DNA from 2 places in the Pseudarthrobacter raffinosi genome. Region 2 is predicted to be linked to the other one. Evidence: predicted binding sites of a transcription regulator. Region 2 holds the regulator's gene; the other holds the start of a gene.

Region 1 (5,611 bases), on a different contig from region 2:
GTAAGCTATTTGAGTTGCCTTTCCAGAGCACCGGACTACCGGGAAATCTGTGGGGCGCATGGTGGGCTTAGCTCAGTTGGCAGAGCGCCTGGTTGTGGTCCAGGAGGTCGCGGGTTCAACCCCCGTAGCTCACCCTCATAGGGCGGCAGTGAAAGCCGTCCATTTGGAGGCCGTACCGGATATCCGGTACGGCCTCCATTTTTTTGCATAACCGCCGGCGCCACGCCGCACGCACGAAGGGCCGCCTGACATGACAGTTCTGCCAATCACCGTCTGGGGTGAACCGGTGCTGCACCGCCGCGCCGCCGAGGTGGAGGTTTTCGACGACGAACTGCGCACCCTGATCGCGGACATGTTTGAAACCAACGAGGCCGCCAACGGCGTGGGCCTGGCGGCGCCGCAGGTCGGTGTGGGCAAAAGAATCTTTGTGTACAAGTACGCCAATGACGACGGCGCTCCGCCCATCGGGGTCCTGGTAAACCCGGTACTGACCCTGTCCAAGATCTCTGGCGCGCTGCCGGACCCCGAGGAAGAGGAAGAGGGCTGCCTCTCCTTCCCCGGCGGCGCATACCCGCTCAAGCGTGCGGAGTGGGCGCGGGTGGAAGGATTTGACGGCCATGGGCAGCCTGTGGAGTTCGAAGCGACCGGATGGTTCGCACGGGTCATCCAGCACGAATACGACCACCTCGACGGAAAGCTCTACGTCAACCGGCTGATTGACCGCTATGCACGGAAGGCCATGAAACTGGCCAAGAAGAGCGGCTGGGGTGTGCCCGGCCTGACCTGGATGCCCGGTGTGGATCCGGACCCGTTCGGCCACTGAGCCGACGCATTACCTCGCAGTAATGGTTGGCTGGTCCGGGCAGGAGTCCAGGACGCGCTTCATCGCATCCTTCTCCGGCTGCGTGACCCACAGTCCATAGGATGCCTTCACCGAGATCTGGCGGGCCACGTAATGGCAGCGGATGTTTTTGTTCTTCGGCAGCCAGGTGGCGGCGTCGCTTGCGCTCTTCTGCTGATTTGCAGGACCGTCCGCGGCGATGAGGTTTAACGGATCGTTGGCCAGGCTCTGGCGCTGCTGCGGGGTCAGCCCCTGTGCGCCTTTCTGCCACGCGTCACTGAGCGCCACGACGTGATCGATCTGGATTTCCTTGCTGCTTTCCGGGCCACGCCGGAACAACATGGCTTTGCCCGTGTACGGCTCATGGATGGACCCTGACACTACCTTGCATTTGGAACCCTCCGTGAAGCCCACAGCGGTGAGGTCCCTGCGGAGGATGTCATTGCGGGTGTCGCAGCCGTTCCGGTCCACGTCCAGCCAGGCCTGCCCGAAGGCCTCCCGCTGGTAATTGTCTTTGGGAGCCCGTCCCTTGACGGAAAGCCGCTCGAGGGCGGTCAGGGCACTCCCCTGCGGTACAGCGTGCACCGGGATCACGGGCTTCATCCAGGTCCCGTCGAAAACAGGCGCCTCGCGGGGCCCGGCGATTGCCGGTTCTGCCACAGCGAACTGGCCCGCGGTGAAAAACCACCCCGCGGAGCCCACTGCCGACACGGCCAGCACCGCCAGTAGAGCCCAGGCCTGCCTCGAGCGGCGGCGGGCACGGCGGTAGGCACGCCAGCTGACGGTCATGGGCAACCGGCTCTTCCTGAAATGTAATGCACCAGAAGAGCCTAGGCCACCCCACTGACACCCATGCGGTTATCCACAATGGGGAGGACGAGTGGCCCGGGACATCCGCCTACTGCTATGGCCGGCTACTGCTCCCGGACTACACGGCGCAGGTCTTCTTCGGCAACCTGAAGGAGCCCTGCGAGCTGGCGCACGCGGTCGTCGCCGACGTCGCCGGAAGCCCGGGACGCGCGGGCCTGCTCCAGGAGCCTGATGGCCTCTTTGTGGTTGGCCCTGGCGACGTCGAGGGCGTGTTCAAGGGTGGTCTCGTGGAGAGTTTCGTTATCCATGCCACCAGTGTGGTCCCGATTCCCGGCTGATTCCAGCGAACCAGCCGGGAATGTCCGGCAGCCAGCCCGCAAACGGCCTAGACGGCGATTGCGGCCAAGGCCGCAGCGGCCTCCTTGGCGGGGAACGCCTGCGGGTTGACGCCGGCCATCTCTTCCATAACCCGGACTACCTGGCAGCTGTAGCCGAACTCGTTGTCGTACCAGACGTAAAGAATCAGGTTCTTGTCGTTGGAGATCGTGGCGAGGCCGTCAACGATGCCGGCACGGCGCGAGCCGACGAAGTCCGTGGAAACAACCTCAGGCGAATCGATGTAGTCAATCTGCTTGCGGAGGTCCGAATGCAGGGACATCTGACGCAGATAATCATTCACCTCATCCTTGGTGGTGCCGTTTTCCAGGCTGAGGTTCAGGATCGCCAGCGAGACGTCCGGCGTGGGGACCCGGATGGAACTGCCCGTGAGCTTGCCCAGCAGTTCGGGCAGGGCCTTCGCCACAGCGGTGGCCGCACCGGTTTCCGTGATGACCATGTTCAGCGCGGCGGAGCGGCCCCGGCGGTCGCCCTTGTGGAAGTTATCGATCAGGTTCTGGTCGTTGGTGAAGGAGTGGACCGTCTCCACGTGGCCGTGGATCACACCGAACTTGTCGTTGATGGCCTTCAGGACCGGGGTAATGGCATTGGTGGTGCAGGACGCCGCGGACACGATCTGGTCCGTGTCCTCGATGGTGCCGTGGTTAATGCCGTGCACGATGTTCTTCAGCGCGCCCTTACCCGGGGCAGTCAGGAGAACGCGGGCAACGCCCTTGCTCTGCAGGTGCTGGGACAGGCCCTCAGCGTCGCGCCAGCGGCCCGTGTTGTCCACCACCAGGGCGTTGTGGATGCCGTACGCGGTGTAGTCGATCGTGGCGGGGTTGTCCGAGTAGATGACCTGGACCTGCACACCGTTCGCGGTGATGGTGTTGGCGTCCTCGTCCACGCGGATGGTTCCCTCGAAGGAGCCGTGGACCGAGTCGCGGCGCAGAAGGCTGGCGCGCTTGGTGAGGTCCTTGTCCGAGCCGCGGCGCACCACGATGGCACGCAGGCGCAGGCCGTGGCCGCCGCCGGCCTTTTCGATGAGAAGGCGCGCCAGCAGGCGGCCGATCCGGCCAAAGCCGTAGAGCACAACGTCGGTGCTGGTGCGGTCATCGCCACCACGCCTGCCTACTACCTCGGCAAGCTCGGCGCGGAGGAACTCTTCCAGGGTGGCGCCGTCGCCTTCTGCCTTGAACTTCTCCGCGAGGCGGGCGACGTCGATGGCCGCCGCACCTAGCTCCAGCTGAGCCAGGATGTTCAGCAGCGGTGCGGTCTCTTCGAGCAGGAGCTCGGTGTTGCTCATGCGGCGGGCGAAACGGTGCGCCTTGAGGATGTTCATAGTGGACTTGTTGATCAGGCTGCGGCCGTGAATGCTGGTCACCACGTTGTTTTCGCGGTACAGCCGGCCAATCACCGGAATCATGGCCTCGGCGAGAGCCTCCCGGCCCATCCACGTATCAAGACAAGAATCTGACGTCTGGCTCACAGAACTACCTTCCTCGGTTCAGCCGCATACGTCGTCGTACGCGGTTGGCGGCCACCTGATGTTGTCCAGGGGCTCTGGCACCGGCAGGATGCGGTCCATCCCGGGTGCCGTGGAGAAGCGTAAAGAAAAGCCACCGGCTGCGAACGCAGACCCGGCGGCAGAACTTCTACGTTCGCTCTCTATTCTAGGCTGGAGCGACACCGCGGACCGCCGCAACCGGCGTGAAATCACTCACATGCGGGGCGCGTCGGTGCCCGGCGGGTGGTGTTGGATGGGTTGACCGATACGCCGGGTTCTGTGCTCCCGTGCCGTTACCAGCGCGGGAGTAGCGGCCATCCATCTACGGACGCCGTTGCCGACGCCCTCCAGCGGCCTACCCGGACACTCGGGCGGGCAGCCCTCAAACGTGTCCTGTCTGGCCTTGCTCCGGGTGGGGTTTACCTAGCCTTCCCGGTCACCCGGGAAGCTGGTGGTCTCTTACACCACCGTTTCACCCTTACCTGCTGAGCTTCCGTTGCCGGAAGACGCAGGCGGTCTGTTCTCTGTGGCACTGGCCTGCGGGTTACCCCGAGTGGGCGTTACCCACCACCCTGCCCTGCGGAGCCCGGACGTTCCTCGAGCCACTTGCGTGACGCGCGGCCGCCTGGTCAACCCATCCGCAGCCAGTCTACCGCCGGAAGGAGGCCCCTCAGTCGCCGGTAGGATCGTACGGTGCTGATTCTGCTTCCCCCCTCCGAAGGCAAGACCCCCGCAGTCCGCGGGTCCGCCGTCGACTGGCCGTCACTGAGTTTTCCTGAACTCAACACCTACCGGGCCAAGGTCCTGGAAGCGCTGGGGACGGTGAGTGCACATGAGGATGCCCTCGCGCTGCTCGGCGTCGGCGCATCACTGCAGGACGACGTCGAACGCAACACCCGGCTCCACGCCGAACCGGCGGCCCCTGCGCACCAGATTTATTCGGGCGTTCTGTACGACGCCCTCGGCTACAAAACGCTGACCCCGGCGCAGCGCCGGAAGGCCGATGGTTCGGTGCTCGTGATCTCGGCCCTGTGGGGTGCCATCCGCTTCGCCGATCGTGTGCCCGCCTACCGGCTGTCGATGGGAACGGCACTGCCCGACGTCGGCCGCCTCGCCTCGTTCTGGAAGCCGCAGCTTTCGGAAGCCCTCGCGGAGTCGGTGTCCGGGCATCTGCTCGTGGACTGCCGCTCCAGCACGTATGCCGTGGCATGGGCACCACCGCCGGCTCAGACGGTGGCCATCAACGTGTTCACCGAGGTCAACGGGGTGCGCAAGGTGGTCAGCCACTTCGCGAAACACACGCGCGGCGAGCTGGCACGGCACCTGCTTGCCCGCCGCGGCAACGCCCCGCAGACCCCGGTACAGCTGCTGAAGGCCGCGCGCGAGAAATGGGACGCGGAGTTGGTTGACGGTTCAGCGCGGAAACCGCACGCCCTGAACATCATCCTTCCCAACTAAGTAGCACTAACTGTCGTTTTGAACGTTCAAAACGACAGTTAGTGCTACTTACATGGGCTGCTAGGCAGTTGGGGCGGGGGTGTTCCACTCGGCGGAGCGCACGAGGATGGCGCCGGAGTCCGGGCAGAACACAATGTCGTCTTCGGCGGCGGCCTTGATTTCTGCGAGGTCTCCGGGGCTCAGCTTCATGCCGGAGGCTTCAGAGGTTCCGTGGAACAACCGGGCGGCGCCCACTCCCCGCTTAGCGAGCGTCTTTTCGTAAATAGCCAGCATCCCGGCGTCGAGTCCTGCAGCGAATTCGGCACGCTTGCCGCGGACAACGGTCGCTTCAGCGGCCACCTCGGCCAGGGCCTCATCGAGTTCGGCGCGGATGCCTCCGAACGAGCCCTGGACGTTGTCCACGATGAGCTGCTGGGCAGCCTGGCGCTCGCGCAGCGAATCCAGGCGTTCCAGGACTTCCAACTCCACGTCTTCAAGGTCGGACCGGCGCTTGTTGAGGGAGGCAATGTCCTTCTGCAGGGCCACGAGGTCCTTTGACAGCCCTGTTCCGCTGTTGAGCCGGGCTTCGTCGCGTTCGATGCGGGAGGCGACCTGTTCGACGTCGGCCTCGGCGCGCTTCA
Region 2 (5,611 bases):
AGCACCGCGACAGCCACTCCCTCAAAATCCACGTCCAATCTGCGCGTCAGCGAATTCACGCCGCTGCCCACGCCCCAGGAGCTCATCGCCGAGCTGCCCCTGGATGCCCGGGTGACAGACGTCGTCGAGCGTGGCCGCGACGAAGTCCGGGCCATCATGGACGGCGTGGATGACAGGCTGCTGGTCATCGTGGGCCCGTGCTCCATCCACGATCCCAAGGCTGGACTGGAATACGCCCGCCGCCTGGTCAGCCAGGCCGAGAAGCACCGTGGCGACCTCCTGATCGTGATGCGCACCTACTTCGAAAAGCCCCGCACGACGGTGGGCTGGAAGGGCCTGATCAACGATCCTCGCCTGGACGGCAGCCATGACATGGTCACCGGGCTCCGGACCGCCAGGGAATTCCTGCAGCAGGTCACCGCGCTGGGACTGCCCACCGCCACCGAATTCCTGGAACCCATCAGCCCCCAGTACATGGCGGACCTCATCTCGTGGGGAGCCATCGGGGCGCGCACCACCGAGAGCCAGATCCACCGCCAGCTTGCCTCCGGTCTCTCCATGCCCATCGGCTTCAAGAACGGGACCGACGGCGACCTCCAGGTTGCGCTCGACGCGTGCGGCGCCGCCGCTGCCGCCCAAGCATTCCTGGGGATCGACGGCGATGGCCGGGCCGCGCTGGTGGCCACTGCCGGGAACCCGGACACCCACGTCATCCTCCGAGGTGGACGGAAGGGCCCCAATTACTCAGCGGCCGACGTCGAAAGCGCCTCCGCCAAGCTCGCCGGCAAGGGGCTCAACCCCCGGCTGATCGTGGACGCCAGCCACGCCAACAGCGGCAAGAGCCACCACCGGCAGGCGGAAGTGGCGCTGGAAATCGGCGCACAGCTGGAGGACGGCGGCGAGGCGGCACAGGCCATCGCGGGTGTCATGCTGGAGAGCTTCCTGGTGGGCGGAGCCCAGAACCTGGATGTCACCGAGCATGCGGCGGGCCGGGCGGAACTGGTCTACGGGCAGAGTGTCACGGACGCGTGCATGGATTGGGACGTCTCCGTTTCGGTCCTCGATCAGCTCGCGGCGTCCGCCCGGAAGCGCCGGACCGCTTAATGATTGCCCGGATGACTTTCACTACAGCCCCATGAACCTCTAGAGTATCTAACACATGGTTGGTGGATGGCTCAGCATCGGCACACCGAAATATGAATCAAAGCTGGGGTACTGTCGTCATCCATCAGCAAAGGAATAGGGAAATGTCCGCAGAACAGAACTTCTCGAACGCGAAGTTCCTGACCGTGGCCGAAGTGGCCGAGGTCATGCGCGTCTCCAAAATGACCGTCTATCGGCTGGTCCACTCCGGCGAAATGCCCGCCGTGCGTTTCGGCCGGTCGTACCGGGTGCCGGAGAGCGCCGTCGAGCAGTACCTCAAGGGTGCTGTGGTGGACGGGCACTCCGAAACCGCCTGAGCATTACCTGCGGTCAGTGGGCATCGCCAAGAAGCGGTACCCTGTTAAGGAACGTTTTACGTCATTGTAAGAATCTGTCAGTTGTTTCAGTCTGTAGCTCTGTCCACGGACCATTTCCATCAGACAGGTACTGCATCTAGTTTGTGAGGAACTTTCGTGGGTTCAGTTATTAAGAAGCGTCGCAAGCGTATGGCCAAGAAGAAGCACCGCAAGTTGCTTCGTAAGACCCGTCACCAGCGCCGCAATAAGAAGTAGAGATACTTCGACAAGCGTGAAATGCCCGTTGCCTATCCGGCAGCGGGCATTTTTTGTCTCCGCGAGGTCGCCATCGACGTTTCACCGTCGCTTAGCGTTCAGCCTTTCCCAACCCTCGCAAGCTCGGGCCGGGACCCGCGGGCTTTCACTTCCGCCGATAGGCGGTCCGGCGGTCGCTGGGCGACCTCTGTCCCGCGATCGACGGCGATGCGCTCCTACGCGAAACATCGACGGCGACCGCTGTGGCGGCAGCTTATGCCCGGGGGCCGCGCATCCGGGAGTATCCGCGCCAGAGCCCGTAGACGGCGCCGCCGGCCGTTGCTGCCTTGAGCCCCAGGGTGGCGGCGCGGCGGCCGGAACGGAAGTCGTAGACCGGCCAGTTGTTGTCCCGCGCGTGGCGGCGGAGCCTGGCATCAGGGTTGATGGCTACCGGGTGCCCCACGAGGGTCAGCAGCGGGATGTCATTATATGAGTCGCTGTAGGCCCAGCACCGCTTGAGGTCCAGGCCTTCGGCGTGGGCCAGGGCCTGCACTGCCACTGCCTTGGCGGAACCGTGCAGGATGTCGCCCACCAGCCGGCCGGTGTACATGCCGTCGGCAACCTCGCCCACGGTGCCCAAGGCTCCGGTCAGGCCGAGCCTGGTGGAAATGACCGCGGCAACCTCGATGGGGGTTGCGGTAACCAGCCAGACCCGCCGGCCCACGCGCAGGTGCTGCTGCGCCAGTGCCTTGGCGCCGGGCCAGATCCTGGACGCGATCATTTCGTCGTAGACCTCTTCGCCCAGGGCCTTGACGTCTTCCACGGTGATGCCCTCGGCGAGGGTGAGGGCGGAGTCGCGGACAGCGTGGACATCGTCCATGTTCTCGCCGCGCGCCACAAATTTGAACTGCTTCCATGCGAACCCCGCAGCCTGCGTCAGGGTGAAGGCGCCGCGTTGGTGCATCTTGCGGGCAACATGGAAGAGGCTGGCGCCTTTCATGAGGGTGTTATCGACGTCGAAGAAGGCGGCTTCGCCGGTCTGCATCAACGCATCCGGCTGGGTCACCACAGCGACGTACTTCTCCTCGGGCATGTCCACGAGTCTAGTCAATACTCGGTGACCAAGATTTCAGTGCCAGCGCGAGTGCCAGCGCTCGCCCGGATACCCGCGTCGCCGTACGCCCCGCCGTCGGCCGCTGTCCTCTGCCCAGCTCTCTGCCCTGAAGGGCGATACGGTTAAGGCATGGCAAAACCCGAGGTAGTCCTCATCACCAAAGCAGACTGTCACCTGTGTGCAGGAGCGCGCGACGCCGTCGGACGCGTTACTGCCTCGCTGGGACTCGGGTGGACGGAACAGCAGGTGGACGAGCTGCCGGAACTGCGTGAGCGGTACGCGGAGGAAATCCCCGTAGTCCTGGTGGATGGAATCCAACGCGATTTCTGGAAGATCGACGAAGCCCGGCTGGAGCGCGTCCTCAAACGCGCCATGGCCCAATCGGAAAGCGGCCTCGCAGAATGACACCGGCTTTGTTGGCACCAGCGGCGGGGCTCTAGAGTGGAGTCACGACGCGATGGGATGGAGGGGATAGTGACTTCACTGGATCCATCTCCCCATGCTGTCCAAGGTACAGAGGCTGGCCACAGTACACAGCCCGTCCACGGTGCCGAGTCCACCAAACAAATACCGCCCGCAGCGGTGGCCCGGCTGACCATCTACCTGCGCGCCCTTAACACGCTGCTGTCCGACGGCGTCGAACGGGTATCTTCGGAATCGCTGGCGGAAGCGTCAGGAGTGAGCTCGTCAACCCTTCGCAAGGACCTTTCCTATGTGGGTTCCTACGGCACGCGCGGAGTGGGCTACGAAGTGCAGTACCTGAGCCGTCACATCTCCGCAGCCCTAGGGCTGACCCACGACTGGAAGGTCGCCATTGTTGGCGCGGGTAACCTCGGCAAGGCCCTGGCCCGTTACGGCGGCTTCGAGTCCCGCGGGTTTGACGTCGTGGCAATTTTCGACGCCGACCAGATGGTGGTGGGCAATGAAGTCGGCTGGCTGCGCGTCAGCGACGCTGCGGACATGGAGGCCGTGTTGCAGCGGACGGGCGCCAACATGGTGGTCCTGGCACTTCCGGCCCACGTGGCGCAGGCCGTGTGCGACCGCGTGGTGGCGGCCGGCGTCCGCAGCATCCTGAGCTTCGCCCCCGTTATGCTGCAAGTCCCCGAGGGCGTCAACCTCCGCAAGGTGGATATGGCCACCGAACTGCAGATCCTCGCCTATCACGCACAACGGGCGCAGACCCCGGACCAGACCGCCTAGTTCGTCGGCGGCTGATGGGGCCCACGTCCGTTAGGGTGTGGATGCGACTCGTTGGTACTACTGCCCGTAGGGGTTGCCAGGCGTGGTGCCCGGGGCGCCGTACGGGTTAGCGAACGGCTGCTGCTTGCGGAAGTAAGGTGCCGCGGCCGGCAGGTAGAGCAGCACGATCGCTGCGATCCCGGCCAGCGTCCCCACGGTTCCAAGGCTCGGTGGTCCGAAGAGGCCGAAAATGGACAGTGCCGCGAAAACGGTACCGAGGATGCGGGCCCAGTTCTTGCCCTTACGGACGAAGAACGCCACCAGCGCGTACAGCCCAGCGCCGATGATGGCGAAGACCACGAGCGACCCGGCGAGGACACCCTTGAAATCGTCAAAGGCAAACTCCGTGCCGGTAGCGCCACCGCTGCGCATGGCGTCTTCGAAGGCGCGGCGCATCGCCGGGTCATCGAGCATGCCAATGCCCATCAGCAGGCTGATGACATACACAACACCCGCGCCAATCAGCAGCCAGAACGAGATGTTGACCAGCTGGGGAACCCCGTTGGATCCCGTGGCCTGCGGCTGCTCGGACGGGTACTGCGTGTAAGGGGACTGCCCGTACGGCTGTTGACCATAAGGCGGAGGCGTGGGCTGGCCGAACTGCGGCGGGTTGTTCTGGCCATACTGCGGGGCGTTTTGCCCGTACTGCGGTCCGTTTTGCCCGTACTGGGGTGCCGGGGGAGTCTGCTGGCCATACTGCGGTGCGTTTTGCCCGTACTGGGGCGCCGGCGGTGTGGGCTGCCCGAACTGCGGGCTGTTCTCGCCGTATCGGGGCGCTGGCGGCTGGTTGCCGGGCTCGGGCTCGTTCGGAACGGGAGGCGGGACAGGCGTGCTCATGAGCGGTCCTTTGCAGGTCGGATGTCAGTTCGGCTGCTGGGTGCAGTCCAACTGGCCTGCCCCCAGTACGGCTTACTTCCCACCGTACCCCCGGCGGGTGCCGCGGGGGATCATTCCGGAGAGGTATTCCCACAGAACTCAGCGGGGGTCGCGCAAGACTGTGTTTCTACTGGATCCGGTCTACGCGCGGCCCTTGGCGGCGTTGAACCAGGCCTGCGAGTTCGGCAGCCACATGAGCACCGTTGCCGCGGCGCTGATGAGGAAGCCCAGCCAGTTGTTGCCGATGCCTTGGCCCATGCCGCCGCCGCCCACGCTGCCGCCAAGCACGGCGAGCACCAGCGAAACGCCGGCCACGATGGTCAGCGCAAGTCTTGCCCATTCCTTGCCCTCCTTCATCTTCAGGACCAGGACAATCTGGGCCGCCGCCAGGGCCAGTGCCACCAGGACGAGCAGGAGGACCACAACGGCCAGCCCGGGTGCCACGACGAACAACGCCAGCGAACCCAACACGCCGAACAGGCCGCCAAGGACTCCCAGCATGCCGCCGATGAGCCAGATCCAGTACGAGACCTTGAGCTCGGTGGGCAGCCCGGTCACGCTGAACATGCCGGAGAACCCGGCCTTGGGCATAACGTCGTTGAAGTTGCGGGGGCCGTCGGTTGGCATCTCAAAACGGAAGCCGCCCGGCTGGCCCGGCTGGTTGTATGGCTGGCCGGGCTGCGGGTAG

What was found. The regulator Rex, encoded in region 2, represses fermentation and respiration genes when NADH is low (regulators of the CRP and FNR family bind a similar motif). The targets are predictions, from matches to a motif close to CTTGTGAANNNNTTCACAAG.
Region 1: NG697_RS02710 (glyceraldehyde-3-phosphate dehydrogenase) is a predicted target of Rex. The motif match lies at 3,734-3,753, and genes of this name have one in related genera.

The regions. Positions count from the first base shown of each region.
Region 1 covers NZ_JAMXBG010000002.1:192,999-198,609, reverse strand. The annotation lists tRNA gene NG697_RS02730 (tRNA-His) at 62-134, shown strand; gene def (peptide deformylase) at 251-823, shown strand; gene NG697_RS02720 (HNH endonuclease family protein) at 833-1,630, opposite strand; gene NG697_RS02715 (hypothetical protein) at 1,756-1,959, opposite strand; gene NG697_RS02710 (glyceraldehyde-3-phosphate dehydrogenase) at 2,037-3,515, opposite strand; RNA gene rnpB (RNase P RNA component class A) at 3,784-4,170, opposite strand; gene NG697_RS02700 (YaaA family protein) at 4,227-4,991, shown strand; gene NG697_RS02695 (zinc ribbon domain-containing protein) at 5,052-5,611, opposite strand, start outside.
Region 2 covers NZ_JAMXBG010000008.1:45,335-50,945, reverse strand. The annotation lists gene NG697_RS09760 (3-deoxy-7-phosphoheptulonate synthase) at 1-1,104, shown strand, start outside; gene NG697_RS09755 (helix-turn-helix domain-containing protein) at 1,248-1,460, shown strand; gene NG697_RS09750 (30S ribosomal protein bS22) at 1,617-1,715, shown strand; gene NG697_RS09745 (HAD family hydrolase) at 1,969-2,787, opposite strand; gene NG697_RS09740 (glutaredoxin family protein) at 2,938-3,213, shown strand; gene NG697_RS09735 (redox-sensing transcriptional repressor Rex) at 3,283-4,008, shown strand; gene NG697_RS09730 (MFS transporter) at 4,066-4,884, opposite strand; gene NG697_RS09725 (hypothetical protein) at 5,065-5,611, opposite strand, start outside.